Regions from separate parts of the Xanthobacter variabilis genome, predicted to be linked through region 2. Evidence: riboswitches for the same ligand, from Rfam matches in the RefSeq annotation. Region 2 holds a riboswitch; the other holds the start of a gene.
What was found. A riboswitch is a leader RNA that binds a small molecule or an ion and turns the genes downstream of it on or off. The one in region 2 is predicted to bind thiamine pyrophosphate.
Positions count from the first base shown of each region.

Region 1: it holds a riboswitch for thiamine pyrophosphate, as region 2 does, so the genes downstream of both, thiO (glycine oxidase ThiO) here and thiC (phosphomethylpyrimidine synthase ThiC) in region 2, are expected to answer to the same signal.

Region 1 covers NZ_CM195533.1:3,830,236-3,845,874, forward strand. Annotated here, with positions in the region: gene V5F26_RS16730 (dienelactone hydrolase family protein) at 1-182, opposite strand, end outside; gene mgtA (magnesium-translocating P-type ATPase) at 424-3,003, shown strand; gene V5F26_RS16740 (NAD(P)H-dependent glycerol-3-phosphate dehydrogenase) at 3,407-4,567, shown strand; gene V5F26_RS16745 (HAD family hydrolase) at 4,564-5,397, shown strand; gene ggpS (glucosylglycerol-phosphate synthase) at 5,394-6,908, shown strand; gene bla (class A beta-lactamase) at 7,882-8,769, shown strand; gene V5F26_RS16760 (DUF938 domain-containing protein) at 8,777-9,397, opposite strand; gene V5F26_RS16765 (thermonuclease family protein) at 9,662-10,504, shown strand; gene V5F26_RS16770 (M48 family metalloprotease) at 10,606-12,018, shown strand; TPP riboswitch at 12,097-12,193, shown strand; gene thiO (glycine oxidase ThiO) at 12,184-13,371, shown strand; gene thiS (sulfur carrier protein ThiS) at 13,377-13,595, shown strand; gene V5F26_RS16785 (thiazole synthase) at 13,624-14,403, shown strand; gene V5F26_RS16790 (thiamine phosphate synthase) at 14,408-15,031, shown strand; gene V5F26_RS16795 (carbonic anhydrase) at 15,214-15,639, shown strand, end outside.
Region 2 covers NZ_CM195533.1:2,371,503-2,387,141, reverse strand. Annotated here, with positions in the region: gene V5F26_RS10330 (LLM class flavin-dependent oxidoreductase) at 182-1,186, shown strand; gene V5F26_RS10325 ((Fe-S)-binding protein) at 1,246-2,607, shown strand; gene V5F26_RS10320 (LysR family transcriptional regulator) at 2,626-3,561, opposite strand; gene V5F26_RS10315 (NAD(P)-dependent oxidoreductase) at 3,720-4,598, shown strand; gene V5F26_RS10310 (aldo/keto reductase) at 4,619-5,617, shown strand; gene V5F26_RS10305 (GSCFA domain-containing protein) at 6,068-7,198, opposite strand; gene thiC (phosphomethylpyrimidine synthase ThiC) at 7,636-9,519, opposite strand; TPP riboswitch at 9,631-9,738, opposite strand; gene rfbC (dTDP-4-dehydrorhamnose 3,5-epimerase) at 9,864-10,424, shown strand; gene V5F26_RS10290 (AzlD domain-containing protein) at 10,429-10,776, opposite strand; gene V5F26_RS10285 (AzlC family ABC transporter permease) at 10,773-11,522, opposite strand; gene pabB (aminodeoxychorismate synthase component I) at 11,766-13,163, shown strand; gene V5F26_RS10275 (aminotransferase class IV) at 13,160-13,954, shown strand; gene V5F26_RS10270 (GNAT family N-acetyltransferase) at 13,954-14,520, shown strand; gene V5F26_RS10265 (hypothetical protein) at 14,677-15,006, opposite strand; gene clpA (ATP-dependent Clp protease ATP-binding subunit ClpA) at 15,207-15,639, opposite strand, start outside.

The sequences.
Region 1 (15,639 bases), 1.5 Mb from region 2:
GTGGCGAAGCCATCGGCTTGAAGATGCGCGGCCACCGCCCGGTTGCGCGGGCTGTTGCGACCCGATCCGCTGCCATGGGCGAACACCACCAGCCCCCGCGCGCCGACGGGCTCGCAGAGCTCCCCGGCAAGGCCGAGCGGAGGGAGGGCAACTTCGCGCTCGGCGACGGAAACGGACGACATGGCCTTCTCCTGAAGGAACGATGCCCACCGGGAACACGCCCGCGGCGCCGATGTTCCCTGCGGCCGATTGCCTGATTCTCGACGCCCCGGCGGGCGATATCATTGATCCGCCGCAACCTCAGGGCGCAGCATCGCCAGCGGGCCGCGCGGGTGCTCCCCGCCAGTGGGCCCCCGCCATCATCTCGCCGTCCGCTTTCCGAGCTATGCTGTAGCATCCGCAGGTTGAACGATGGCCGCCGCGATGACTGACGCCTGGTCCTCCCCGCTCCCCGACCTTCTGGCCGCCCTGGACGCAACGCCCGAGGGGCTTTCCCCGGCGCAGGCCGACCAGCGGCGGCGCGAGCATGGCCCCAACCGGCTCACCCCCAGCCGCCGCGCCGGCGCCCTGCGACTGCTGGCGCGGCAATATCGCAGCCCGCTCGTGCTGATCCTGGTGTTCGGCGCCGTCATCTCGGCCGTGGTGCGGGACTGGACCGATGCCGGAATCATCATGGCCATCGTACTCAGCTCCACGCTGATGGGTTTCTTCCAGGAGTATCGCGCCTCGCAGGCGGTCGCGGCGCTGCGGGCGAAGCTGGCGCTGCGGACCACCGCGCGGCGCGCCGGCAAGCCGGTGACCATCGCCGCCGAAGACCTCGTGCCGGGCGATGTGGTGGAGCTTTCCGCCGGCAATCTCGTGCCCGCCGACGGGCGGGTGATGGCGGCGCGCGACTTCCTCGTCTCCCAGGCCGCGCTCACGGGCGAGACCTTTCCCGTGGAAAAATCCCCGGAGCCGGTGGCCGCCGATGCCGCTTTGGCGGGACGCACCAACATGGTGTTCCTGGGCACCTCCGTGCAGAGCGGCACGGCGCGCGTCCTCATCACCCGCACCGGCGGCGATACCGAGATCGGCCAGATCGCCGGCCATGTGGCGGATGCCAACGGCGACACCGAATTCCAGCGTGGCATTCGCGGTTTCGGCTACCTGCTGACGGAGGTGATGACGGGTATCGTCATCTTCGTCTTCACGGTGAACCTGCTGCTGCACCGGCCGGTCATCGAATCGCTCCTGTTCTCGGTGGCGCTGGCGGTGGGGCTCTCGCCAGAGCTGCTGCCGGCCATCGTCTCCATCACCCTGGCGGCGGGCGCGCGGGGCATGGCGCAGCGCGGCGTCATCGTGCGGCGGCTGGAGGCCATCGAGAATCTCGGCTCGGTGGATGTGCTGTGCACGGACAAGACGGGAACTCTCACCAAGGGCGTGGTGGAGTTCAACGCCGCGCTCGATCCTTCAGGCGCGGAAAGCGCCGCGGTGTTTGGGCTGGCGGCCGTGAATGCGCGGCTCGAAAGCGGCATCGCCAATCCGCTCGACGCAGCCATCGTCAAGGCGGCGGAGCAGCGCGCATGTCCCTGCCCCGGCGGCGCCAAGGTGGATGAGATCCCCTATGATTTCGTGCGCAAGCGCCTCACCATCGTGGTGGAGGAGGAGGCCCACCACCTGATGGTGACCAAGGGCGCCTTCGAGCCGGTGCTGGCGTGCTGCGGCACCGTTGCCTCGCCCTCCGGCCCCCTCCCCCTCGATGCTGTGGCGCGCGAGCGGCTCGAAGCCTTTTTCCGTGCCCGGGGCGAAGAGGGGTTCCGCGTGCTGGGCCTTGCCAGCCGGCGCCTCGCGCCCCAGGCGCGCTATGGCCGCGCCGATGAAGCGGGCATGGTGTTCGAGGGGTTCCTGCTGTTCTTCGATCCGCTGAAGGAGGGGATCGAAGAAACCGTCAGGGAGATCGAGAAGCTGGGCATCGCGGTGAAGATCCTCACCGGCGACAACCGGCACGTGGCCGCCCATGTGGCCGCCGCGGTAGGGCTCGACACGCGGCGCATCATCACCGGCCGGCAGATGAATGAAATGCGTGATGAGGCCTTGTGGCACCTGGCCGAGCACACCGCATTGTTCGCCGAGCTGGACCCCCAGCAGAAAGAGCGCATCATCCGCGCCCTTCAGCATCGCGGGCACGCGGTGGCCTATCTGGGCGACGGGGTGAACGACGCGCCCGCGCTGCACGTGGCCGATGCCGGCGTGTCGGTCGACCAGGCGGTGGACGTTGCGCGCGAAACCGCCGACATCGTGCTTTTGCAGCAGGATCTCAATGTGCTGCGCCAGGGCGTGGTGGACGGGCGGCGCACCTTCGCCAACACGCTGAAATACATCTCCATCGCCACCAGCGGCAATTTCGGCAACATGGTCTCCATGGCGTTCGCCTCGGTGGCAGTGCCGTTTCTGCCGCTGCTGGCCAAGCAGATCCTGCTCAACAATTTCCTCTCCGACATTCCGGCCATGGCCATCTCAACGGACAATGTGGATGAGGACGCGCTGAAGGCGCCGCAGCGCTGGAACATCCGCGCCATCGGCATTTTCATGCTGGTGTTCGGGCTTTCCAGCACGCTGTTCGATTTTCTCACCTTCGCTTTGCTGCTGCTGGTGTTCCACGCCGATGAGGCGCTGTTCCAGAGCACCTGGTTCACCCTCTCCGTGGTCACAGAGCTGGCGGTGATGCTGGTGCTGCGCACCCACATGCCGTTCTGGCGCAGCCGGCCCAGCCCCTTCCTCATGGGCGCGGTGGCCCTGGTGGCCGTGGTCACCATCGCGCTGCCCTTCATCGCCCCGTTGGCGCGGGCCTTCGGCTTCGTTCCGCTGCCGGCGAGCCTGCTGGCGCTCGGCGCGGGCATCGCCGTGCTGTATGTGGCAGGCGTCGAGATCACCAAGAAGCTCTTTTATTCCGGCGCCCATGTCTGGCATCGCCAGCACCAGGCCAAGTCATTCAGGAAGCGCCAACTTTTTCGACCCCGATGAGCCCCGCTCCAGCACCGAAGATGCACGCCAGCAAGGCGCCGCAGCCGCACGCGAAGGCCAACGAGCGCGACAGGGATTGATGTACTTATTATGTATCATGAATGTTTAACGTATTTCATTTCTTCGAAAATGAATTCATAACACTTATATCAGTCTCATTTTTTGATGGGTTTGAAAATCCGCGCGAAGTTATCGGCGTCGCCACCATTCTGCCCGCAAATAGACAAGGCCACACCCACTTCCGCAGCTTGGAGATTTGACAAATATCCCATGTTGCATATATGATACATTCTGTGATCCACAGAGGAATAGGGCTTCTTCGGGAGCCTTGCCGGGCAATTCTTGCCCCGTCGCCACCCGCTTCATGCGGCGCGCGGCACGCCCTTGCAACACAGGGGGGTCCATGACCGACTTCAAAACGCTGTTCGAGCAGCCCCGCCGGCCGGCCACCGAGCCGCTGCCTTCCGTACCACGGCCCTATGGCACCCTGGCCGTTTTCGGCGGCGGCGCCTGGGGCACCGCCCTCGCCATCGTGGCCGCCCGCGCGGGATGCTCCGTGCGCCTGTGGATGCGTGACGAAGCACGGGCGCGGGAGACCGCCCGCACCCGGCGCAACATGGCGCGCCTGGGCGACATCCCCCTTCCCGAGGGGGTGACCCCCACCGCTGATTTCGCCGCCGCCCTCGACGGAGCGGAGGCCGTGCTGCTGGTGACGCCCTCCCACACCATCCGCGAGATGGCGGCGCGTATCGGCGTCCATGCCGCCCCCGAGGTGCCGCTGTTCGTCAGCGCCAAGGGCATCGAGGCGCAGACCGGCCTTATGATGTCCGCCGTGGCGGAGCAGGCGGCGCCCGGCCGCCTCATCGGCGTGGTGTCGGGACCGACCTTCGCCGATGAGACGGCCCTGGGCGACCCCACCGCCGCCACCGTCGCCTGCACCGGGGCGGCGGACGTGCCGCCCTATGCCCGTGCCGGCGCCCGCATGGCGGCGAGCCTCACCTGCGACAGCTTCCGCCCCTACGTTTCCGACGACATGGCCGGCGTCGAGGTGGGTGGCGCGGTGAAGAACGTCATCGCCATCGCCTGCGGCATGCTGGCGGGAGCCGGGTTCGGCGAGAACACCCGCGCCGCGCTCATCACCCGCGGCCTGGACGAGATGAAGGAACTGGCGGTGTGCCTGGGCGGACGGCGCGAGACGGTCACCGGCCTTTCGGGCATGGGCGACCTGATGCTCACCTGCTCCAGCCAGAAATCGCGCAACTTCCGCTATGGCTTCGCCCGGGGCGAGGGCCGCTCCGACGCCGAGGTGTTCGGCGGCGCGCCGGTGCTGGTGGAAGGCCGGCACAATGCCATCACGGTCACCGACCTCGCCCGCAAGCTGAAGCTCCATATGCCCATCTGCGAGATGGTGCGTTCCGTGGTGGCGGACGCCCGGCCCATCGGCGAGGCCTTCGCCGCCTTCTGGGCCGCGCCCATCCACGCGGAACCGCGCGCCTTGGATCTCGCTTTCCCCCATCCGGCGGAAGCGGAAGTGACGCGCCGGTTCGAGGCTCTGCTGCCATGACCGCTGCTCTCGACCATCCCGCCGCGCCTCGGGCCTCGGCGGGCACAGCTGCGAACTGGCGCTTCGTGCTCGCCACCGATCTCGACGGCACCTTCCTGGGCGGCTCGCCGGACATGCGCGCGGGCCTTTATGACTGGCTGAAACGCCACCGGGACGATGTGGGCCTCATCTTCGTCACCGGCCGCGATCCGGACTTCATCCGCGCCTTGTGCGCCGGTGAGGTGGACCATGCGCCCAACGTGCCCGTGCCTGATTATGTGGTGGCCGATGTGGGCACCACCGTGGCCCGCATGGAGATGGGCAGCGAGGGCCCGGCTTTGTCCTTCCTCAAGGACCTGGAAGGGCCGATCTCCAGCGCCTGGGGAGAGCGCTCCGCCTTCGTGCGGGAGACGCTCTGCGATGCGCCGGGCCTCGTGCCCCAGGACACGCCGTTCCGCCACCGCATGTCCTATCATTACGACCCCGCCGGCTATGACCCGGCCGTCGTCCGCCCGCTGGAAGAAGCAGGGCTGGACATCCTCATTTCCGCCGGCTGCTTCCTCGACGTGCTGCCGGGCGGGGTGAACAAGGGCTCGACCCTGCTTGCCCTCGTCGACCATCTCGGCCTCCCGCGCGACGCGGTGCTGGTGGCGGGCGACACGCTGAACGATCTGTCCATGTTCCACACCGGCCTGCACGGCGCGGTGGTGGGCGGCGCGGAAGCCGCGCTGCTGGACGCCACCCGGGAGCTTCCCCGCACCCGGCATTGCCGCGCGCCCGGCGCGGGCGGCATCGCGGAGGCCATCGCGGCCTTCGGCCTTCACCCTGAGCCTCCGGAGGGCAGCATATGAAATCCGATCTCGTGATCGTCTATCACCGGGCACCTTACGAGGAGGTGGTGGAGGATGGCGGGATTGTCCTGAAGGAACACAAGAGCCCCAACGGCATCGTTCCCACCCTGAAGGCCCTCATCGGCCGCATCGATCGCGCCGCCTGGGTGGCCTGGAAGGAGGCGGAGGACCCGGCCAATCCGCCCTTCGAGCGCGTGGTGGAGATCTCCGACAGCTTCGGCACCTACACCGTGAGCCGCCTGCCCCTGACCGCCGAGCAGGTGAAGAGCTTCTACCATGTGACCTCAAAGGAAGCCTTCTGGCCCATCCTCCACGGCTTCAAGGAGCGCTACAATTACGATCCGGTGGACTGGCCCACCTTCCGCGCCGTGAATTGGGCGTTCGCCGAAGCGGCGGCGCAGGAGGCCAGCGACGATGCCGTGGTGTGGGTGCACGACTACAATCTGTGGCTCGTGCCGGGCTATTTGCGGCAGCTGAAGCCATCGGTGAAGATCGCCTTCTTCCACCACACGCCCTTCCCCGGCTCCGACATGTTCAACGTGCTGCCCTGGCGGAAGGAGATCGTGGACAGCCTGCTGTCCTGCGACGCGGTGGGCTTCCATGTGCCGCGCTATGCCCAGAACTTCGCGGCGGTAGCCCATTCGGTGGCCGGCGCGCGGCAGATCGCGGACACCAAGACGGACCCGCTGATGGCGAGCGAGGGCACCGCGCTCAACGAGCTGTTCACCCCGCTCGCCCTCGCGATGGACGGGCGCACCGTGCGCATCGACACCAATCCGGTGGGCGTGAACTTCAGCTATATCGAGGAGCTGGCCGCCGCCCCGGCCGTGGCGGAGAAGGTGGAGGCCATCCGCGCCGAGCTCGGCGGGCGCAAGCTGGTGCTGTCCGTGTCGCGCACCGACTACACCAAGGGCAACATCCAGCAGCTGGAAGCCTTCGAGCGGCTGCTGAACCGGCGCCCGGAGCTGCACAATCAGGTGCGCCTCATGCTGGTGTCCGTGGGCGCCAACCGGGGCATGAGCGTTTATGAGGATGTGCAGCAGCGCATCGAGGAGCTCTCAGGGCGCATCAACGGCACCTTCGGCAGCTTTGAATGGCAGCCGGTGTCGCTCATCTCCACGGCCATCCCCCTAGCCGAGCTGGTTGCGTATTACCGTGCGGCGGATGTCGCCTCCATCACCCCGCTGGCGGACGGGCTGAACCTGGTGGCGAGCGAGTTCTGCGCCGCACAGGGGGAGGATGGACGCGGCGTGCTCATCCTGTCGGAATTCGCCGGTGCCTCGGTGCTGCTGGAAGGAGCCATTCCGGTGAACCCCTTCTCCAACGCCCATATGGACAAGGCCCTCGACCAGGCGCTTGCCATGGCGGAAGCCGACGCGAAGGGCCGCATGAGCCTGCTACGCGCCTCCGCCCGCCGCTTCACCCTGGAGGACTGGGCGCAGACCACCCTGCGCGGGTTCGAGGAGCTGAAGACGCCCCTCGCGCCTCTGGCCACCGCGCCGGCGGCGTGAGGGCCGTGCCGCCGGCATCGCCCCCTCAGGCGTGGACGACGGCACATTCCGGCTGGCGCGGCGGCTGGCGCGCCGGTATATGAGGGACAGGTCCCCGTAGCTCAGCAGGATAGAGCACAGGTTTCCTAGAAAATTGGGCACCCGTGGCGGAAACGTCCGGTGTGAATCCGCTCAAAGTCGGGGAAAGCTTCGGCCCGGAATGTCGCTTCCGGCCATGCCAATCCCGAGCCAAGCCTTCCGGCCCGGCCTCGCGCCGGCTCCGCGAAGGAAGGTGTAGAGACTAGACGGGCGGCGCCTAAAGCCTTGCATGTGCGGGCCATGGCGAAGGGATAGTCCAGACCACGAACGCCGGTGCCAATGGCCCGGCGGCGGCGAAAGCCGAGGTGGGATGAAACCTGGTGTCGCGTGTTCGAGTCACGCCGGGGACACCAAACCATTCGACTCACGCACGCGGGGACTCGGGCTCCGCTCGCGTCCATGGCCCGGGCACGCCCCCCGGGGCGGGCCTTAGCCCACAACTGTGTCACCGGGGGCGGGGCAGCTTCAGTTTTCACCGAGACGCAGAGGCAGCCTCGCCTCTTGTTTTCGCGCGCGTCCCTCGCACAAGCCGGTTCCCGCTTCACGCGGAAACGCTCGGGGGCACCTGCTGGAAAGCATCTGCCGCGTCCGGCCCATGACACATGAAGGCCAATCGACGTCCCGTGTTGAGGCGCCATCCAACGGCCCAAGGCATTCGGGATGCTGCGATATTCAGGTGCCGCGAGCATGACGGCGAAACGGTGAAGCGCGCCCGCGACCAGCTGGGCCCGGCGCCCTTCCCGCGTCACTTTCCCCGCTTATCCGGCCAATCCGCGCGACCTCCTGAGGCCAAAGGGGGCATTTCGCACATGCCCAAGCCCAAAGGCGAAGCACACAGCGCCCCGGCAAACACTGTCGACGAGGTCAACGCAGGATGATGACAGATGCGCCGACCATGGACCGTCGCCCGGCGCCCTCGCGCCGCGTCATGGCGACGGGCCTGCTCGCCTTGCTTCTGGCCGGGCTATCATTGCTCGCCTCCCCCGCGCGAGCTGACGACCTTGCGGCATCGCTGAGCGCCATCGAAAAGCGCGCCGGTGGACGGCTGGGCGTCATGATCCTTGAGCCGGGCGGCAACCGCAGCTGGGCCTACCGCGCCGACGAGCGCTTCGCCATGAACAGCACCTTCAAGGCCTTCGCCTGCGCGGCCCTGCTGGCACGCGTCGATGCCGGTGCGGAAAAGCTGGAGACGCAGATCCCCATCACCTCCGCCGACCTGGTACCCCACGCGCCGGTGACACAGCAGCATGTGGGCGCGAGCATGAGCCTCGATGCCCTTTGCGCGGCGGCGACAAGGCTGAGCGATAACACCGCCGCGAACCTCATTTTGGCGCGGATCGGCGGGCCAAAGGGGCTCACCGCCTTCATGCGCACCCTCGGCGATAAGACCACGCGGCTCGACCGCCTGGAGCCGGCCCTCAACGAAGCGGCGCCCGGCGACCCGCGGGACACAACCACCCCGGCCGCCGCCGCGCGGAGCCTTGAAACCCTGGTGCTGGGTGACGCTCTTTCCGCTGGCTCGCGCCGCCGGCTCACCGATTGGCTGGAGGCGGACGCCGTGGCCGACGGGCTGCTGAGAGCCGCGCTGCCCGCTGGCTGGCGCATCGCGGATCGCACGGGCGCCGGGGACCACGGTTCGCGGGGCATCATCGCGGTCATCTGGCCGCCCGGCCGCGCCCCGGTGGTCGCCGCCATCTATCTCGGCGAAACCTCCCTCTCCCTGGCGGAACGGGATGCCGTCATCGCCCAGGTCGGGCGGGCGTTGGTCACGGCCCTACAGTAGGGGGAGCTCAGGGCTTCCGCTTGCGGAACACCAGGGAGAGATTATTGGCGGGCATCGCCACCATCTCGGCGAGGTCGAGGCCCTGCGCGGCGGCGCACGCCTCCATATCCTCCAGCATCCTCAGGCCCCAGCGCGGATCGCGGCGGCGCAGGTCGCGATCGAACGCCGCGTTGCTCTCCACCGTGGGCACCCCGGCCCGGTGGAATGCGCCATAGATATAAAGCGGCCCGCCCGGTGGCAGATGGCGCCCGGCGCCGCGCATCAGCCCCTCGGTCGCCGCCCAAGGGCTGATGTGGAGCATGTTGATGCACACCATGACGTCCACCGGTCCCACGGGCCATTCATCCGCGCTGGCATCCAGCGCCAGGGGGGCGCCCACGTTGGAAAGACCTTCCGCGGTAACCCAGGCGGCAATGGAGGCGCGCGCCTCGGGCGAGGGGTCGGAGGGCTGCCAGACCACATCCGGCCGCTTGCGCGCCATGAAAATCGCGTGCTCACCCGAGCCGCTGGCGACCTCCAGCACCCGGGCCGATGGCGCCAGCAGCGGATCCAGCACCGCGAAGATGGGCTCGCGGTTGCGCGCCACCGAGGGCGCGGACAAGCGCGCCTGAGCATCGAAACCGGACACCAACACCCTCCCCTCGCCGCAAGCGCGGCCGCCCACCCGGCGACAAGCGCGGGCACCATGTTGCCTGAGCTGCCCCGCCTCCTCAACCGGCCGGCAACGGACAGTAAGAAAGGGTGAACACGCAGGGTGGGCCCGAACCTTCAACCCCGACGCCCGATGCGGTACCTTATGCCCATGCCTCTGTCCGTCCCGAAACGCCTTGCAAGGCGCGCGCGTGCGACCGCCAGCGGCCGAAACGGCAGCCTCGCGCACACCGGCTCAAGGGTGTCGGCCAGCGCACGGATGTGCCGCCTCGGCGCCCTGTTCGGTGCTGTGCTGATTTCGGGATTATGCCCTGCGGCGAGTACCCATGCCGCATCACCAAAGGCCACCACCTGCGCCCTCGCCCCGCGCCCCGCCGCCGGGGAGACGGCCCACGTCACCGGCCTGGGCGCGGATGGCAGCCTCACCCTCGACGACGGACGGCATTTCGCACCCGACCGGATCGCATTGCCCACACGCCTGGAACCCTCCCGCAAGGTGATCGAGGCGGCCGGCGGCGCCGTCACGGCGGCCCTGGGAGGGAGGACCATCACATTCTCGCGTGCGCAAACCGATCGCCATGGGCGCCTGGTGGGCGAGGCCGTGATGACCGACGGGCCGGACGCGGGCTCGGACATCGCCACGATTCTCGTGGCGGCGGGTGCCGCCTTCACCGATGCCCAGGGCCCCTGCGCCGCCGCGCTGCTTTCGGCCGAGGCCCAGGCCCGCGAGGCCCGGCGGGGCCTGTGGGCCGAGCACGGCGCCATTGCTTCCGCAACGGACGAAGCGGAAATGTCGCGCCGCCTGGGCCTTTATACCGTTACGGAAGGTCGAATTTTGTCTGTTGGCGTCCGGCGCGAGCGTACCTATCTGAATTTCGGTGAAAGCTGGCGGCGAGATTTCACACTTATGGTGCCGACCAGGGATTTCGCCATAATCTTGGGGCAAGGCCAAGATCCCGTTATACTGCGCGGTGCACGGATACGTGCGCGCGGCGTGGTGCGGGAACAGGGCGGCCCGGCGATCATGATCCGGTCGCAAGCCGACATCGAGCGGCTGAGCGACCGAACGGGAAGCGAGGATTGAAGTTGAGCGAAAAGGCCCGAAACGCGAGCATGCTCCGGCGGGATGCGCCGCGGCGTTGGCCGCGAACGGCTCTTTTTGCCCTCGCCTTGCCCCTGGCGCTGATGCTCGCCGACTGTTCGTCCGCGGATCTCGACCAGGCGAGCCTGCCGCTCTCCAGCGCCTCCTCCGCGTCCGAATATGCCGACATGACGCCGGCCCAGCGGCGTGAGCATGAGCGGCTGGTGGCGAGCTATGGCGGCGCCTACAACGATCCCGAGCTGAAGGCGCTCATTCAGCAGGTGGTCGAGCGTCTGGTGGCCGCGTCCGAGCGGCCCGACCTGAAGTACCGCGTGACGGTGCTGAACTCGCCCGCCATCAACGCCTTCGCGCTGCCCGACGGCTCGCTCTACGTCACCCGCGGGCTGCTGGCGCTGGCCAACGACACCTCAGAGATGTCCTCGGTGCTCTCCCACGAGATGGCGCACGTCATCGCCCGCCATGCCAATATCCGCGAGGATCAGGTGAAGCAGGCGGTGCTGGTGAGCCGCGTCATCTCCGACGTCGTGAACGACCCGGACCTGGGCGCCCTCGCCATGCAGAAGAGCCAGCGCACGCTGGCCTCGTTCTCCCGCGGGCAGGAGCTGGAGGCGGACGCCATCGGCGTGGGCATCGCCTCCCGCGCGGGGTTCGACCCCTATGGCGCCTCGCGCTTCCTCACCGACATGGGCCGCTCCTCCGAGATGAAGTCCACCGGCCTCGGCGGCTCCAGCACCACGCCGGACATGGACTTCCTTTCCTCCCATCCGGCAACGCCCGAGCGCATCTCCATCGCCATCGCCAATGCCCGCCAATATGCCGCCCCGGGCAATGGCGAGCGCGACCGCGCCGCCTACCTCTCGGCCATCGACGGCATGGTCTATGGCGACGACCCCAAGGAAGGCTTCGTGCGCGGGCGCAAGTTCTTCCACCCCAAGCTGGGCTTCACCTTCACCGCGCCCGAGGGCTTCTCGCTGGAGAACACCTCCCAGGCCGTGCTGGGCGCTACCGGCTCCGGCCGCGAGGCGCTGCGGCTCGACGCGGTGCGGGTGAGCCCCGACCAGTCGCTGGCTCAGTATCTCTCCTCCGGCTGGATCGACGGGGTGGAGATCAACACGGTGGAAACCCTCACCGTGAACGGCTTTACCGCCGCCACCGCCATCGCGCGGGGCGACCAGTGGTCGTTCCGCATGTTCGCCATCCGCTTCGGATCGGATGTCTACCGCCTCATCTTCGCCGCCCGTGATTTGACGCCGGAGCTGGACCAGCGCTTCCGCGCCGCCGCCAGCACCTTCCGCCGCGTCTCATCCGGCGAGGCCGAATCGGTGAAGCCGCTGCGGGTGCGCGTGGTCACCGTCGGCTTCGGCGACACGGCCGACAAGCTCGCGGCCCGCATGCAGGTGCCCGACCAGCACATGGAACGCTTCCTGGTGCTGAACGGTCTGGATGCCGGCGCCAAGCTGAAGTATGGCGACAAGGTCAAGATCATCTCCGAATGAGCGGCGCGCCCTCGCGCCTTCGCCAGCCGGAAAACTCGTGAGCCACCTTGCGATCCACGACGCGGCGTGGATAATGCGCGCCACGGCCTGGGGTGCCGCGCGCCAACGCGGCTGAGATCATACCCATCGAACCTGTCTGGATCATGCCAGCGTAGGGAGGTGCCGATGAGCGAGAGCTCGTCGCCTGTTTCGTCATCATCCGTCTCGCGCCCGCTCAAGGCGCAAGCGCGCGTCGCCATCGTCGGTGGCGGCGTCATGGGCCTGTCGCTGGGCTGGCGGCTTGCGCAGGCCGGCTGCTCGGTCGACATTTATGAGGCCGGAACCGCCGGGCACGGCGCCAGTCATGCCGCCGCCGGCATGCTCGCCGCCTGCGCGGAGGCAGAGCCCGGCGAGGATGCCCTGCTCGCCCTCAACCGCGCCAGCCAGGCCCTTTGGCCCGCGTTCGCTGCCGAGCTGGAAGCAGAGGCCGGCATCAGCGTGGACCTGCGCACCGAAGGCACGCTCACCATCGGCCTCACGGCCGACGATGCCGCCCGCCTGCGCCACCTGTTCCAGCTGCAGACCTCCCTCGGCCTGCCGGTGGAATGGCTCACCGCCGCCGCCGTGCGCCGCCTGGAGCCGCATCTGGCCGGCCAGCTTTCCGGCGCCATCCGCAGCGCCGAGGACCATCAGGTAGACAACCGCAAGGTGGTCGCCGCCCTGCTCACCGCCACCGCCCGCGCGGGCGTTCGTCTGCATGAGAACAGCCCCGTCAGCCGGGTCGCCACCCAGGCCGGCAAGGCGCTGGGCGTGGTTGTGGGCGAGGAGCTGAAGCCGGCCGACATCGTCATCCTGGCCGCCGGGGCCTGGAGCCGGGGCGTGGACATTACCCCCGCCGCGCCGCTGCCCGTGCGCCCGGTGAAGGGGCAGATGCTGGCCCTGCGCATGGACCCGGCCGCGCCGCTGGTGAACCATGTGATATGGGCGCCCCATTCTTACATCGTGCCACGCCGCGATGGCCGCCTGATTCTGGGCGCCACCACGGAAGAGAAGGGCTTCGACACCTCCCTGACCGCCGGCGGGCAGCTCGCCTTGCTCACCTATGCCTGGCGCGCCTTGCCGGCGCTGGAGGAACTGCCCATCCACGAACAATGGGTGGGCTTCCGCCCCGGCAGCCGTGACGATGCGCCCATCCTCGGCCCCGCCGATGAGGTGGACGGGCTCATTTACGCCACCGGCCACCATCGCAACGGCATTCTGCTGCTGGCGGTCACGGCAAAGGTGATTTCCGATTTTCTCCTGGACGGCCGCATGGCCGAGGTGGCCGAGCCCTTCCGTGCGAGCCGCTTCGCGCCCCGGGTGGCAGCGGAGTGAGCCCTATGGATGCGCCCCCGCTTGAGCTGAAGGTGAACGGCGCCGACGAGGCGCTCCCCATCGCCACCGTCGCGGATCTTCTCGGCGCCAAAGGACTTGATGTGGAGCGCAAGGGCATTGCCGTAGCGCTGAACGGTGCGGTGGTGCCGCGCCGCGCGTGGGCCGGCACCCGCCTGGCCTCCGGTGACGCCGTGGAGATCATCACCGCCAAGCAGGGCGGCTGACCGGCCGGGAGAGGAGACGAGAAAAACCATGACCACCACTGCCGATCCCCTCGTCATCGCCGGGCGCAGCTTCAAGTCCCGCCTGTTTTTGGGCACCGCCGGCTACCCCAACCAGCAGGTGTTCCTCAATGCGCTGGAGGCCTCCGGCGCGGAGATGGCCACCGCCTCCATCCGCCGCATCAGCCTGGCCGGCTATGAGGAGAGCCTGACGGACCTGCTCACCGGCCGCGTGCACATTCTGCCCAACACCGCCGGCTGCCAAACCGCCAAGGACGCCGTGCTTACCGCCGAGCTGGCCCGCGAGGCGCTGGAAACGGACTGGGTGAAGCTGGAGGTGATCGGCGATCGCGAGCTGCTCTACCCCAATGTGGAAGAGCTGCTGAAGGCGACCGAAGAGCTGGTGAACCGGGGCTTTGTGGTGCTTCCCTACTGCAACGACGACCCCGTCACCTGCCAGAAGCTGGCGGACCTTGGCGCGGCCACGGTGATGCCGCTCGGCTCCATGATCGGCTCTGGTCTCGGCATCGCCAACCCGCACATGATTGAGCTCATCTGCTCGCGCTCGCCGGTGCCGGTGGTGCTGGATGCGGGGCTGGGCACCGCCTCCGACGCCGCGCTGGCCATGGAGCTCGGCTGCTCGGCGGTGCTGCTCAACACCGCGGTCTCGAAGGCCCTCGACCCGGTGCGCATGGCAGCCGCCTTCCGTTCTGCCGTCGAAGGCGGCCGACTGGCCCGCATCGCCGGGCGCATTCCAAAGAAGCTGCACGCCGAAGCGTCCAGCCCCGAATTCGGCCTCGTCGGAAGCTGACGCCATGCTTCCCGCCCCGCCCGTCCTCCTCATCACCGACCGCCGGCAGGTGCAGGGCGATGTGGTGGAGGTAGTGGGGGCCGCCTGCGCCGGCGGCTGCCGCTGGGTGAGCCTGCGGGAGAAAGACCTGCCGCCGGAAGACCAACTCGCTCTTTTCGCCCGGCTGCGGACGGCCACCAGCCCCTTCGGCGCCGTGCTGATGCTCCACGGCACGCCGGAGCTGGCCTGGGCGGCCCGCGCCGATGGCGTGCACCTGCCCGATGGCGCGGATCCGCGATGGGCACGCACGGTGCTGGGCGACTCCGCCCTCGTGGGCCTTTCCACCCACCGGCCGGCCGATCCGGCGGCGGCGCCTGCCGTGGCGGATTATATCACCGCGAGCCCCGTTTTCTCGACGCCCTCCAAGCCCGGCTACGGCCCGGCGCTGGGCATTGCGGGCCTGCGTGCCTTTGTCGAGCAATCGGCGGTGCCGGTGATCGCCCTCGGCGGCATTGAAGTCGGCAATGCCAAAAGCTGTCGCGAGGCGGGAGCGGGCGGGCTCGCCGTCATGGGTGGCGTGATGCGCGCAACAGACCCGCGGGCGCAGATGACCGCCCTGATCGACGCCTTCGCACGCCAGGGCGCTTGAGCCCCAACAGCCCCTCACGGAATTGGGAGAGACCCACGGCACCTTGCAGGCGCGCGGGACATCGTACCGCAACGCTGCGCGTGGTAGCGTGCCACTGGAGCCCATGGGCCGCCGAAGGGTCAGCCCCGGGGTTCCGCTGAACGCGGGCCAATCCGCGCACCGACACCCAACGGGGGGGATCAATGCTCAATCGCCGCACCTTGCTCGCCGCCTTCGCCCTTTGCCCCACCTGCGCCAGCCTGGCGCGTGCCGACAGCGTCCATTGGAGTTATGAGGGTTCCGGGGCGCCGGAGCATTGGGGCTCTCTGGAGAAGGGCTTCCAGGCCTGCTCCATTGGCACCCAGCAATCGCCGGTCAACCTCAAAGGCAGCGTCCGGGCAGAAACCGCCGGGCCGAAGCTTGCGTGGAAAAGCGCGCCCTTCAAGGTGGTCAATAACGGCCACACCATCCAGCTGGATGCCACCGACGACGCCGGCACCGCTGAGATGAACGGCAAGACCTACAGCCTGCGCCAGTTCCATTTCCATACACCCAGCGAACACGCCTTGGACGGCAAGCGCACCGCCATGGAGGCCCATTTCGTTCATGCGGCCGAGGATGGCGGCCTG
Region 2 (15,639 bases):
GCGCCCGCGCCGCCCCTGCTCGTGGCTGCGCCACCGTTGCGAATGGCTGCGCCGCCCCTGCCGATGGCTGCGCCGCCCTTGCCGATGGCTGCGCCGCCCTTGCCGATGGCCGCGCGGCCCCTACATGAGGACCAGCGCGAGGGGGCGGCGCGGCCGGACACGGCCAAACTCGGGATTTTTCATGACGGCTTTCTCGATCCTGGATCTCGTCCGGGTGACCGTAAACGCGGACGCCCGCGCGGCGCTCGACAATGCCCGCGACCTTGCCGCCCATGCCGAGCGCTGGGGCTATCGCCGCTTCTGGGTGGCCGAGCATCACAACATGCCGGGCATCGCCTCCGCCGCCACGGCCGTGGTCATCGGCCATATCGCGGCCGGCACCTCCCGCATCCGGGTCGGGGCCGGCGGCATCATGCTGCCCAACCATTCCCCCATGGTGGTAGCCGAGCAATTCGGCACCCTGGCCCGCCTCTTTCCCGGCCGCATCGATCTCGGGCTCGGGCGCGCGCCCGGCACCGATCAGCTCACCTTCCGTGCCCTGCGCCGCACGCACGCGGACGCCGACCACTTCCCCCAGGACGTGCTGGAGCTCCAGGCCTATTTCCAGCCTGTGCAGCCCGGCCAGACGCTCCAGGCCGTGCCGGCGGCCGGGGTGGACGTGCCCTTGTGGATTCTCGGCTCCTCCACCTTTGGCGCCCATCTGGCGGCGGAGCTGGGGCTGCCTTACGCCTTCGCCTCCCATTTCGCGCCGGCCCAGCTGATGGAGGCGCTCCACGTCTACCGCAGCCGCTTCAAGCCCTCGGCGATGCTGGACAAACCCCACGCCATGGCCGGCATCAACGTGATCGCGGCGGAAACCGATGCGCAGGCCATCCGCCTCGCCACCACCCAGCAGATGTCGTTCGCCAACATCTTCCGCGGCGCGCGGGGTCTGAGCCTGCCGCCCATCGACGACATCGAGACCTATTGGACCCCGGCGGAGAAGGCCCAGGCCCAGCGCATGCTCGCCTGCTCGGTGGTCGGCTCGCCCGAAACGGTGCGCTCGGGCCTCGCCACCTTCATCGCGGAAACGGGGGTGGACGAGGTGATGGTGGTCTCTGACATCTTCGACCCCATCCTGCGCCTGCGCTCCTTCGAGATCATCGCCGGCCTGGGGCTGGACGAGGGATCGCCGCCGCCGGTCTGAGACGCACGCCGGACCTGAAGGCGCAACTCTTGCATGTGCGCGGGGCAGGAGCCCTGCGCATGAAAACCTTTCTCGACTGGTCGGCTTACGACACTTACGGCATCGGCGACGCCTATTCCGGAATCCCCGCAACCGGCGGGAATTACGCGAAGGCGGTGGCCGTGTGCATGCACAGCCGGGATTGTCAGAATACCGGCAAAGGGGTGATGTGCCCTTCCTACCGCATCACCGGCGACAAGGCCCATTCCACCGAGGCGCGGGTGGCCGCCTTCAAGGCTGCGCTCAATGACGGCTCCGATGCGGAGGCCTTCGCCGACCCGCGGCTGGACGCCGCCATGGACCTGTGCGTGTCATGCAAGGCCTGCAAGAAGGAATGCCCGAGCGCCGTGGACATGACGCTCATCAAGACCGAATACCTCGCCCAGCGCCATGAGATCAAAGGCGTGCCCGCCCGCACCCGCCTGTTCGGCGGCGTGCCGGAATGGACCGGGCGCCATCGCCGCCTGCTGCGCGCCGCCATTCGCCTGCGCAATCGCTGGCGGCTCGCCGCGCGGGTGGCCGAAAAGTGGCTCGGCATCACCGCCCGCCGTCCCATTCCCGAACCCACGGCCAAGCCCTTCTCCCCCGCCCCGACCCTGGCGCCCGAGGCGGCGCCGCGCGGGGAGGTGATCCTGTTCGTGGACACCTTCTGCCATCATTTCGATCCGGACATCGCGGAAGCGGCCCAGACGGTGCTGGAAACCGCCGGCTATCGCGTGCGCATGGCCCGCCCCTCCCCGACGGATCCGGAGCCGAACCGGCCCTTGTGCTGCGGGCGCACCTATCTCACCACCGGCATGGTGGACAAAGCGCGCGGGGAGGCCCAGCGCGTGCTCGCCGCCTTCAAGGACGAGATCGCCGCCAAGACGCCCATCATCGGCCTCGAACCCTCCTGCCTGCTCTCGCTGCGAGACGAACTCTACAGCCTGGGCCTCGGCCCGGAGGTGGGGGATCTGGGCAAACAGCTCTATCTGCTGGAAGAATTTCTCTCCCGTGAGCACCAGAACAAGGGTCTTCGGCTGGAGCTGAAGGCGCTCGACCTGCCCAAGGCCCTGCTGCACGGCCACTGCCACCAGAAGGCGTTCGGGGTGATGAAGGCGACCCGAAAGGTGCTCTCCTGGATTCCCGGCTTCTCCTATGACATCGTGGAAACGAGCTGCTGCGGCATGGCCGGCAGCTTCGGCCTGGAGGCCGAGCACTATGACGCCTCCATGGCGATGGCGGAGCTGAAGCTTCTGCCCTCCGTGCGCGAGGCGACGGCGGGCACACCCTTGATCGCGAACGGCTTTTCCTGCCGCCACCAGATCGAGCACGGCACCGGCCGCAAGGCCCGCCACATCGCCTTGCTGCTGCGCGACGCCCTCGCCGCCCCGGTGCGCTGAGGGCGGGACGCGACGCGCTCAAGCCGGCTGGCTCTCCGCCGGCGCGGCAAGATCCGGCGTCACCAGCAGATCGAGAAAGGCCCGCGCGGCGCCATCCAAGGCTGCGCGGCGGTCCTTCTCGAAGGCCGGGCCGGCGCCCATATGGGCGACCACCAACTCCCAGCACAATTCCGGGGAAGCCAGCTCCACCACGGCCAGGGCCGGAGCCCGCGTGCGCGCGATGGCGTCCGGCACCAGAGCGACCCCCAGCCCCCGCGCCACCAACGCCAGCAGGGTTTCAAGATCGCTCACCTCGAACGCGAGCCGCCGCTCCACGCCCGCGTCCGCAAAGCCGCGATCCACCACCCCCCGCGTGCCCCATCCCGGCTCGAAATCCACGAACGGCTCGTCCGCCAGATCCGCCAGCGTCACCTCGGGCCGGCGCGTCAGGCGATGGCCCTTGGGGCACACCAGCACCAGCGCCTCGCAGGCGATGAGGGTGGTCGCGATGTCCACCGGAGCGCGGCACAAAGGCAGCATGGCAAGGTCGAGCTCTCCCGCCCGCACCTTCTCCAGGAGCTGATCGGTGCCGCCCTGGCACAGCCGCACCTCGATGGCGGGAAAGGAGGCGTGGAAGCGCGCCAGGAGCGCCGGCAGGTCGAGAAACGCGGGCAGGCTCTGCACGGTGCCGATGGACAGGGAGCCGCGCTCCAGCCCCGCCACGGCGGCCACCGCTTCGCGCGCCTCGCGCGCCGCCGCCAGCACCGGCCGCGCCTTCTCCAGAAGCACCCGCCCGGCAGCGGTCAGGCGCACCTGGCGGGTGGTGCGCACGAAGAGCTGGGCGCCCAGCTCCTCCTCCAGCGCCCGCACCGAATTGGACAAAGCCGATTGCACAATGTTCACCCGCCGGGCCGCGCGAGTGAAATGCCCCTCTTCCGCAACGGCAATGAAATGCTGAAGCTGCCGCAATTCCATGATGCGCCACCCGCCCCGGCCATTCATTCAAGATCGAGATAAATGCCATCTCGATATTCCATTTGAAAGATTAATAGCCCCGGCCCATGGTGCGCAAGCATTCGATCCGGAGGGCGACTCTGGCGCCGCCGGATTCTTCTCCCAAAGAGGAGATTTCCATGAAAGTCGGGTTCATCGGATTGGGCCATATGGGTTCCGGCATGGCGCGGAACCTGCTGAAGGCCGAACACGCCGTCACTGTCTATAACCGCACCCCTGCCCGCGCAGACGCTTTGGTGGCGGAAGGCGCCCTGCGCGCGGAAAGCGTGGCGCAGGCCTGCGGCGGCGAGGCCGTCATCACCATGCTGTCGAACGACGCGGCGGTGGAAGAGGTGGCGTTCGGCGCCGGCGGCATCATTGCCAGCCTGCCCAAGGGCGCGCTGCACGTGTCCGCCAGCACCATTTCCGTTGAGCTGTCCGAGCGCCTCGCCGCCGCCCACGCGGACGCTGGCCAGCTTTATGTGTCCGCCCCCGTGTTCGGGCGGCCGGATGTGGCGGCGGCGGGCAATCTGTTCGTGGTCGCGGCCGGCGAGGCAGCGGCCATCGCCCATGCCCGGCCGCTGTTCGAGGCGGTGGGCCAGCGCACCTTCGAGGTCTCGCAGACGCCTTCCCGCGCCAATCTGGTGAAGCTTTCCGGCAATTTCCTCATCGCCTGCGTCATCGAATCCTTAGGGGAAGCCTTCGCTCTGGTGGGCAAAGCGGGCATCGACAAGACGCAATATCTGGAGCTGCTCACCTCCACTTTGTTCGGCGCGCCGGTCTACAAGAATTATGGCCGCATGCTGGCCGAGCCCGGCGAGCACCCCGTGGGCTTTGCCGCCCCGCTCGGCCTCAAGGACGTGAAGCTCGCTTTGTCCGCCGCCGAGGCGCTGGAAGTGCCCCTGCCGCTGGCCAGCCTGTTGCGCGACCGCTTCATCACCCTCCTCGCCCAGGGCGGCGCGGACCAGGACTGGTCCGCCATCGGCCACCTCGCCGCCCGCGATTCCGGGCAGGCCTGACCGTCCATAAGGAACATCCCATGGAACAGATCGAAATCGGCACGTCCGGCATCAAGACGTCCCGCATCGGCCTCGGCACCTGGGCCATTGGCGGCTGGATGTGGGGCGGGTCGGACGAGAAGGACGCCATCGCCACCATCCGCACCGCCGTGGAGCGGGGCATCACGCTGATCGACACCGCCCCCGTCTACGGCTTCGGCCATTCCGAGGAGATCGTAGGCAAGGCCCTGGCGGGCGGGCTGCGCGAGAAGGTGCAGATCGCCACCAAGGTGGGCCTGGCCTGGAAGGACGGCAAGGTGTTCCGCGACAGCCGCCCGGCCCGCCTGCGCCAGGAGATCGAGGATTCCCTGCGCCGGCTGAAAACCGATGCCATCGACCTCTATCAGGTCCACTGGCCCGACCTCGAAACCCCGTTCGAGGAGACCGCGCGGACGCTGGCGGAGCTGAAGCGCGAAGGGAAGATCCGCGCCATCGGCGTTTCCAATTATTCGCCCGCGCAGATGGACGCCTTCCGCGCCGTCGCGCCCCTCGACGCGGTGCAACCGCCCTACAATCTGTTCGAGCGGGAGATCGAGGCGGACGTACTGCCCTATGCGGTGCGCACCGGCCTCACGGTTCTGAGCTACGGTGCCCTGTGCCGGGGCCTGCTCTCCGGCCGCATGACGCCCACCACCACCTTCGAGGGCGACGATTTGCGCAAGGTGGACCCCAAGTTCAACGCGCCCCGTTTCCCGCACTATCTCCAGGCGGTGGAGGAGCTGAAGGCGCTCGCCAAGACGCGCTACGGCAAATCGGTGCTGGCGCTGGCTGTGCGCTGGGTGCTGGACCAGGGGCCGACCATTGCCTTGTGGGGCGCGCGCCATCCCGGCCAGCTCGATCCGGTGGGCGAGGTGGACGGCTTCCACATCGACGCCGACACCAAGGCGGAGATCGACGCCATCCTGGCCCGCACGGTCATCGACCCCGTCTCCCCCGCCTTCATGGCCCCGCCCAGCAAGCGGCCGGCCGAGGTGGCGTGACGAAGTCCGGAACAACAGACGGCGGGCTTCGCAGCGCGCCCGTCGACAGGACTTATGAGCCTTTGGCGACGCACAAAGCCAACTTCTAAGGCTTGTCGGGGGCCTCAGCGGCGGGGCTGCCGCGCTCAAGAGGGGGCAGGACGAGGACAAACACCCAAAGCCTGCCCCACCGCCATGTTCCCCACCCATGGCGGCAGAACGCCGGCCGCAACATTCCAGGCCGCCCTCAGCAAGAGGCCCGGAAAAGAGGTTGCGCAAGCTCCTCTGCGCGGTGCCGGCTCTTGATATCCCGACGCTTCGCTGAACTTCGCGAGAAAACGCAGCAGCACACCCCTTGCCGCGCCCACCACATCGGCAGGCGCGGGTTTTCGCGATCAGCGGAACTTACGTCGGTCCTGAATGGCGGTTCCAGAAAACTCCACCCCGCTGATCGCGCACGAGGGCCGCGCCCTATACGGCACCGGCAGCAATCATCAGCTCGGTCGGCCCCTCAGCCGGCATCAATGGCCGCCCCTCAGCCTTCCCATAGCGCCGCCAATGCTCGAAGCCGGATTCGTATTCGCCGCGCCGAACGGCCTCGTCGACGTCGGGATTTGCAGCCAGATAGCCCAGCTCGGTAAAGGCGGGCGGAGCCGTATCGATCCCAACATACAGGGAAAGAAAAAGCCTCATGATTTCGCCAACAACCGCGTTGGAAACATGAAGGCAGTCGACCCCATACGCCAGATTGCGCGGCGCGAGCGAGACGATATCGTAGCTGGGGAAATAGTCCACATCGGGGTGCAACGCCGCAAATTGCTCAGCGGCGACGCGCAATGTACTTTTTGACCGCATATTGGCGATAGCAACATCCTGCCCGGAAAACGTCTCGCTCATCGGGACCGGCGAAACGGTCACGATGAGACGGGCGTGGCGATTCATGCTCTTGATCAGCCAGCGCATTTCCTCCAGGTCGGCAACACTCTGCGCCACATCGGTAATCACCAGGCGGTAGCGATCACGCTCGCGACGAACCGAGGTGAATGACGGCGCGCAATTGAGATAGCAGTTTGCCTTATTATCCCACCACACCTCATTCAACCCGAGCGTGACAACAACGACGGACGCATTCCGGACGCGCGAAAAATAATCTTCAATCAAATATGTCCGGCGCTCGATTGCGCGCTCAAGACTAACTGGCGGGATTCCAGGCCCAAGCTGCAAATCTGACCAACCATTTGGCCCCTCTTCGAACAAAGTTTTATTGATAACAGGCTTCGACACAGCCCATTTCAGCTCATTCACCATCGACATGGTCGTGAATTTGTTCACAAACCCATTGGGGCGCGCCGGCGCCTCGCTCTTGGGAGCGACAATTTTCTTGGAGAGAACGGCCCGCTCTCTATAAATCAAATGCTCTTCAATATTGCGTGCAAAGCACGAGCCGATGCAAAAAAATGAGCTCTTTGCATCGATCGTGAATTTAGGCTTGTGGAATATACCGATTGGCGCTTCCTTGAAGCGCTCAATATTCTCACTCCACCGAGTGTATCGAGCGGCGGCCAGAGATTTCCAAGCCAATTCACCACGAATAAATTGCATGACAACCCGCCCTCATCATGACAGCCAACAGGTTGTACAAGGGTAGCGCTTTCGGAACGCTAACTCGCACAATCTCGCGTGCGATGTTCCGGTTCGCGCTTTCAAGTTCGATCAGCAAATGGCAGCATCCGCCACGGCCTTGAGAAAGCCAGGAACAAGCTCACCCTTCGGGCTTAGCCGAAAGCCCAATTCGAATTCAACCCCATTCTCTGGGGCGGAAATCGTATCGGCGTCCCCTCTCTTGCTCCGCGCGGACGACATCCTGCCCGGCCGGCGGGATCGCCGCCACGACTTGTTGGTGGAGATACCATTTCCACTGGTCGCCAGTGTGGCGCGGGCGGCCGATGCGTCGCAAGATTCGCACGGAAGCCGCAAAAACAAAGCCCGGGCCGGTGCGGATACCGGCCGGGCTTCGAAGGATCGGGCGTGCGGGCCGCCTATTCGGCGGCACTCACATAGAGCTTGCCGCCCTCGGCCATGAACTCCTGCGACTTCTGCCGCATGCCCTCGGCGGCGGCCTCGGCGGTCAGCGCCGGGTCGGCGCCTTCCATCAGCTTGGCCTCGGCGCGCAGCTCCTGGGTGATCTTCATGGAGCAGAATTTCGGCCCGCACATGGAGCAGAAGTGCGCCACCTTGTGCGCGTCCTTGGGCAGGGTCTCGTCGTGGAACTTCTGCGCCGTGTCCGGATCGAGGCCCAGGTGGAACTGGTCCTGCCAGCGGAAATCGAACCGCGCCCGGCTCACCGCATCGTCGCGGATCTGCGCGGCGGGGTGGCCCTTGGCGAGGTCGGCGGCGTGGGCGGCGATCTTGTAGGTGATGACGCCGGTCTTCACGTCGTCGCGGTCGGGCAGGCCCAGATGCTCCTTGGGCGTGACGTAGCAGAGCATGGCGCAGCCGAACCAGCCGATCATAGCCGCGCCGATGCCGGAGGTGATGTGGTCATAGCCCGGCGCGATGTCGGTGGTGAGCGGGCCCAAGGTGTAGAACGGCGCTTCGCCGCAGGCCTTGAGCTGCTTGTCCATATTGGCCTTGATCTTGTGCATGGGCACGTGGCCCGGGCCCTCGATCATCACCTGGCAGCCCTTGTCCCAGGCGATCTTGGCGAGCTCGCCGAGGGTCTCCAGCTCGGCGAACTGGGCAGCGTCGTTGGCGTCCGCGATGGAGCCGGGGCGCAGGCCGTCGCCCAAGGAGAAGGAGACGTCATAGGCCCGCATGATGTCGCAGATCTCGTCGAACCGCTCGTAGAGGAACGATTCGCGATGCTCCGCCAAGCACCAGCGCGCCATGATGGAGCCGCCGCGGCTGACAATGCCGGTGGTGCGCCGCGCAGTGAGCGGCACATAGGCCAGCCGCACGCCCGCATGGATGGTGAAATAGTCGATGCCCTGCTCGGCCTGCTCGATGAGGGTATCCTTGAACACCTCCCAGTCGAGCTTCAGCGGGTCGCCGCCCACCTTCTCCAGCGCCTGGTAGATCGGCACCGTGCCGATCGGCACCGGCGAGTTGCGCACGATCCAGGAGCGGATGTTGTGGATGTTGCGGCCGGTGGAGAGGTCCATCACCGTGTCCGCGCCCCAGCGGATCGACCACACCATCTTCTCCACTTCCTCGGCGGCGGAGGAGGTGACGGCGGAATTGCCGATATTGGCGTTGATCTTCACCAGGAAGTTGCGGCCGATAATCATCGGCTCCAACTCGGTGTGGTTGATGTTGGCGGGGATGATGGCGCGCCCGCGCGCGATCTCCGAGCGCACGAATTCCGGAGTGATGAAGGGCGGGATCTCCGCGCCGAAGCTCTCGCCGTCGCGGAGCGCCTGCTCGGCCCGCTCCAGCTTCTCGGCGCGGCCGAGATTCTCGCGGGCGGCAGCGAACACCATTTCTTCGGTGATGATGCCGGCGCGGGCGAACTCATACTGCGTCGCCATCTGGCCCGGCGCGGCGCGGCGCACGGTGCGCTCGGCCGGGCAGGCCGCCACCAGCCGGTCGCCCGCAAAGCCGTTGTCCTCGGGCTTCACCTCCCGCGGGGCGATGGCCTCAAAGCCGCGCCTGGCAATCCACGCCTCGCGCTGGCCATGGATGCCGGCATCAAGATCGATGGAGGGGGCGCACTCGGTATAAAGGCCCGAGGAATCATAGACATGCACCGGCGGCTCGGCGGGATCGGAAAGCGCGATCTCCCGCACCGGCACACGCATGCCGGGGGTGCCGGGAACATCGAGATAGACCTTGCGCGAGCCCACGATGGGGCCGGTGGTGACGCTTTTTGGACCGTCCTTGGGACCGCCCGTGCTCAACTGGCTGGGATCGGCTGCTGTGTTCATGGCGCATCCTCTCTGGCACACGAGCGATCAGAATTCCTGATCGAAACGCGGGATCCGGACTCGCCTGGGGCAGATTGGGTGCGGCTTTCGCCACTGCCGGCGCGTGGTGTGCGCGCAGCAGGTTCCCGTCCCTCCGCCGGTATGAGCCGGATCAGGTTCAAGGGTCAGGGCCGCGCGCCCACTCTCAGCCCCCGCTCTGGGGCCCCCCTCGGAACGGGGAGACTGTCCGCGCCGCGCGCGCCTTTGTCAATCCGCGCCTTGCGGAAAGAGGCGGACACAGGCCGGCGGCTTTGCGCTATAGGGACCGGCAAAGGCGGTTCGCCCGCCATACGAGGACCTCAGGAATGGATGTTCAGACCTTCGATGTGCCCGATGTGAAGCTGGTGACGCCGAAGCGGTTCGGCGACCATCGCGGCTTCTTCAGCCAGACCTGGACCGACCGGGAGTTCCGGGCCGAGGTGGCGGACATGGGGTTCGTGCAGGACAACCATTCCCTCTCCGCCCAGAAGGGGACGCTGCGCGGCCTGCATTACCAGAAGCCCCCCACCGCCCAGGGCAAACTGGTGCGGGTGGTGCGCGGCGCCATCTTCGACGTGGCGGTGGACATCCGCCATGGCTCGCCCACCTTCGGCCGCCATGTGGCGGTGACACTGGACGCCGCCAATGGCGCGCAATTGTGGGTGCCGCCGGGCTTCCTGCACGGTTTCTGCACCCTCGAGGACAATTGCGAGGTGGTCTACAAGGTCACTGACTATTACAGCCCCGCCGATGACGGCGGCGTGGCCTGGGACGACCCGGATATCGCCATCGCCTGGCCGGTGGAGCCGGCGTCCGCGGTGCTGTCGGACAAGGACCGCAAGCACCCCCGGCTCAAGGATCTGCCCGCCTTCTTCCAGTATCGCTGAAGGTTCAGCGCGCGAAGAAGAGGATGCCGGCGCCGAGCAGCAATTCGCCCACCAGCACGCCCGCGAACACCGAGCGGCGCATGAGCGCGAAGGCCGCGACGCCCCCCGCCACGGCTCCCAGCCGCACCGCCAGCGGTACCACCAGAAGCGGCGCGGCGGGGGCGAACAGGAGCCGGGCGATGACCGCCGCCAGCAAGGCGGTGGCCACCGCCTTCACCCAGTGGAACACCTCGCTGCCCGCCTCCACCCGGCGGCCGGCGAGCACCGCCAGGGAGCGCCATATCTCCGTGGGCAGGAAGCCCACCAGCACGACGATGAGAATCGCGGCGCCTTCCGTCAGGGTCGTGCTCATGCGCGCCTCCGATGCCAGCGGCCAACCAGGTAGGCCGCCGTTCCCCCGCCCACGCCGGCAATCAGCAGATCAAGCCCGCCATCCAGCCCCACCACCAGCGGCATGATGAGGAAGCCCGCGCCCAGCGCCAGCCAATCGGTCAGCTGCGAGGCGTTGCGCACCATCAGCACCGAGAAGGAAAGCGGCGTCAGCGCCAGCAGCATGGCGGCCAGCGGGCCGGACAGGCTGCCGGCCATCAGGAAGCCCAGCACCGTGCCGGTCATGCTGATGGAAATGAAGGTATTGCCAAGGCCCAGGGTGAACGGCACCCGCGCCTCACCCGGCAGGTGGGGCAACAGCCTCTGGCCCTCCACCCACAGGGTCATGGCCACGTAATGCGCACACAGGAGCTCCAGAAAGGTGCTGCGGCGCGGGCCGCGCATGTGCGGCGCCACCGACACCACCATGGGCAGCAGACGGATCGACGACAAAGCGATGGCGAAGGCCAGGGCCGGCAGCGCCGTGCCCGCCACCAGCCCACCCACCAGAATCACCTGCGCCGGCAATGCCCAGATGAGCAGGGTGGAGAGCATTCCCGCGCCAAGGGGAAAGCCCACGCCCTGCAGCAGCGCGCCGAACCCCGTATAGCTCGCGAACAGCACCAGCGCCGGAACCGAGATGGCATGGCGCGCGCCGCTGAAAAACCACCCGAGCGCCGAGCGATGCGGCGGCACGATGGTGGGGGAAGAAGGGGTCCGCTGGGGCATGAAGGCATTGGCCGAAAGTCTGAGAACGCGGGAGTAATTGATAAGGTCGCCATAACATTTGCAAGGGCCATGAAACAGGCCCGCCTCTCCAAGGCGGGCCCGGCCCCGGCCGCCCACGCACGCCTGCGTGCTTTTCCTCGGCGCCTCGCTCCTGTAGGCAGAACGGGATCGCGCGCGGGCGGTTGCCGTGGGAGCGTCGCGACGTCATCCTCAATCCGCCAGTTCCGAATCGGTCGCCTGCCCGTGCTTCGTTTCGACATTCCCTATCGCGACCCGTTCGCCGCCTTCCACGCCTTCGCCGAGGTGCCCTTCTGCGCGCTGCTCGACAGCGCAGCGCTGGGCGATCCGCGGGCGCGCTTCTCCTACATCGCCATCGACCCCTACCGCATCATCATCGCCGACGATGCGGGGGTGAGGGTGGACGGCCAGCCGGCGACGGGAACACCGTTCGATGCCCTCAGGCGCGCGCTTGCGGAGTGCGCGGATGTCGAGCAGGTGCCCGCGGCGTTCCCCTTCACCGGAGGGGCCGTGGGCTTCCTCGGCTACGAGCTCGGCCGCCATCTGGAGCGCCTGCCGCCGCCGCGGCCCGGCCATCCGCCCATCCCGGAAATGGCGATGGGGCTCTATGACACGGTGATCGCGTTCGATCACCAGAACCGGCGCGCGGCGCTGTTTTCCTCCGGCCGTCCCGAGGCCGACACCGCCCGCCGCAGGGCGCGCGCCGAGACACGGGCCGCCCGCATCCTCGACCTGCTTGACCGCGCGCCGGACGCCGCGCCCCCGCCCGACTGGGCTCAGACCGGCCAGTTCACGCCCGACCAGCCGCGCGCGGCGGTGGAAGCCTCGGTGGCACGCACCATCGAATACATCCGCGCCGGCGATATCTTCCAGGCCAACATCACCCAGCAGATGCGGACGTCGATGCCATCGGGCCTTAGCGACCTTCAGCTCTATGGCCGCCTTCGTGCCGTGAGCCCGGCGCCGTTCGCCGCGCTGCTGCGCTGCGGGCCCGAGCTGGCGGTGCTGAGCGCTTCGCCCGAGCGCTTCCTCAGCCTCGACGCAGACGGTCAGGTGGAGACCCGCCCCATCAAGGGCACCCGCCGCCGCGCCGCCGACCCCGCCGCCGACGCCGCCCTTGCCCGCGAGCTTCTGGCCTCGGAGAAGGACCGCGCCGAAAATCTGATGATCGTGGACCTGATGCGCAACGATCTCAGCCGCGTCAGCCGGGTGGGCAGCGTGAAGGTGCCGGTGCTGTGCGGGCTGGAAACGTTCGCCAGCGTGCATCACCTCGTCTCGGTGGTGCAAAGCCGCCTGAATGAGGGGCTTGGGCCGGTGGACCTGCTCACCGCCTGTTTTCCCGGCGGCTCCATCACCGGCGCGCCGAAGATCCGCGCCATGGAGATCATCCACGAGCTGGAGCCCTTCCCGCGCGGGGTCTATTGCGGCTCCGTAGCGTGGATCGGCTTCAATGGCGCAATGGATTCCTCCATCGTCATCCGCACCATCACCCGCGCCGGCGACACCCTGCTGACCCATGCGGGCGGTGGCATCGTGGCCGATTCGGACCCTGCCGACGAATATGAGGAAAGCCTCGTGAAGCTCTCGCCCATGCTGCGCGCCCTTTCCGGAGACGGCCGGTGAAGCTCTATCTCAACGGGGCCCTGGTGGAACCCGAACAGGCGCGCATCGCCCCCGGCGATCGCGGCTTCACCCTTGGAGATGGCCTGTTCGAGACACTGCGGGTCCGCAACGGCACCGTCCTGCGCCTCGAAGCGCACCTCGCCCGGCTGGCGCATGGCGCCGCCGTGATCGGCCTGGCCCTGCCCGATATCGACCTTGCAGCGGCCCTGGAAGCCACCCGCGCCGCCAATGACCTCTGCGAAGCGGTGCTGCGGCTCACCGTGAGCCGAGGCGAGGGACCACGCGGCGTGCTGCCGCCGGCTCATCCCCACCCAACCCTTCTCATCACGGCCGCGCCCATGGCGCCGCCGGCGCCGCCGGCCCGCCTCGTTATCGCAGGCCGGACACGGCGCAATGAATTCTCCCCGCTCGCGGGGGTGAAGTCGCTCAATTATCTCGACAATATCCTGGCCCGCCAGGAGGCCGCCGCCGCCGGGGCGGACGACGCCATTCTTCTCAACACCCGCGAACGGGTGGCGGAAACCTCCATCGCCAATCTGTTCGCGGTCATTGGCGGGCAGCTCGTCACCCCGCCCCTCGGTGATGGCGCCCTGCCCGGCATCATGCGTGCCGCGGTGCTCGAACGGGAGGGGAGCGAGCGCAGCCTGAGCGTGGCGGACCTTCAGCGGGCCGATGAGATCTTCCTCACGTCCAGCCTGGGCCTTCGCCCGGTCGCCGCGCTGGCGGGCCGCGCGCTGGCTAGCGACAACACGGTGCAGCGGCTGCGGCAGGCGCTTGGGGAGCTGGGCTGATGCTGATGCCCCAACCGGGCCCGCGGGTGCGCCTGAGGGGCTGGCGGCCGGGCGACCGGGACGCCCTGTGGCGGATGCAATCCGATCCGGCGGTGATGGAATTCCTGATGCCCGTGGCGGACCGCGCCGCCAGCGACGCGGTCGCCGATCGCATTGCCCGGCATTTTACCGATCACGGCTTCGGCCTGTGGGTGGTGGAGGTGCCGGGCGTAACCGAATTTGCGGGTTATGCCGGCCTTGTGCACGTGCCCTATGACGAGCACTTCACCCCGGCGGTGGAGATCGGCTGGCGCTTCCTCGCCGCCCATTGGGGTCACGGCTATGCCACCGAGGCCGCCCGCCAATGCCTCGCACTGGGCTTTTCTGAGCTGGGCCTCGACTCGATCGTCGCCATCACCGTGCCCGCCAACCGCCGGTCACGGGCAGTGATGGAGCGGCTCGGCATGGAGCGGGTGGAGGGGGGTGATTTCGACATGCCCACCGTCCCCGTGGGCCACCGGCTGCGCCGTCACGTGCTCTATCGCATGACGCGCGAGCACTTTGCGCTGCATTCAGCCGAGGAATGAGGGCCGGACCGCTGACCCGACGCCCCCGATAACGCGGCGTTCCCTGGGCGACCAACCGGTGGCGATCGCCCAAGGCTCTTGCTTTAGCTTATTGAATTCCGGCACGTGTTTCACGCGCGCCAGATCCGGCCCGCCTGAAGACGAGCGCGTCAGGCCTCAGGGCAGGAAGGTGAACTCGCCGACCTTGCAGACGTCGACCTTGCGCTTCACCACGGAATCGCCGTCCGCGAACACCGCCTTGAAATCGAAGATGCAGGCGCCGGTGCCGTCATTGATGTCGGCTTCCAGGGTTTCGCCATTCTTCAAGGTGTCGCCGTCGAGCATGTCTTCTTCCCAGCTCTCCTCGTCGACATTGGAGGCGAAGAACGAGGTCATCGTGTGCCCGGTCTTGTTGATGATGTCGACCTTGCGATTCTTGGCGGCAGCCGGGGCTGCGACCGCGCAGACCATCAACGCAGCAATGGCGGCACTACGGAAAGAGAGCATGAAGACAGATCCAATCTGGTAATAACTCACCTCTCCGCACTACCCTAAGGCCGCAGTAGCAGGCAAGCAGAGGGCACCACCCGGGAGAGCATGCCTAACCCGCCCGGCGGCAGTGGTGTCCAGGCCGCCAGCCTATGCGGCTCATGAAAAAGGCGGCCGAAGCCGCCTTTTCCCAACGTTTTCCTATCGTTGCGCAGCCTTCAGGCCTTCACCAGCGGCTGCTTGGGGCCCGACTTCGGACCGGACTTCGGGCCAGATTTCGGCCCCGACTTGGGACCGGAACCAGACTTCGAGGCCGCCTTGGCCGCCGCCGCGGGCTTGCGACGCGCCGCGCGCTTGGGCTCCTCGGCGATCTTTTCCGGCTTGGGCGTGACCGGCCCTTCCGGGAACTGGAAGCCGAGCTTGGACTCGCGCCCCTCGCCTTCCACCACCACCTGAACGTGGCCGCCATGCTTCAGGGCGCCGAACAGCACCATGTCCGCCAGCGGGGTCTTGATGTGCTCCTGGATCACCCGCGCCATGGGGCGGGCGCCCATCTGCTCGTCATAGCCGCGCTCCACCAGCCACTTACTCGCGTCGTCCGAGAGCTCGATGGTCACGTTGCGGTCTGCGAGCTGCGCTTCCAGCTGCAGC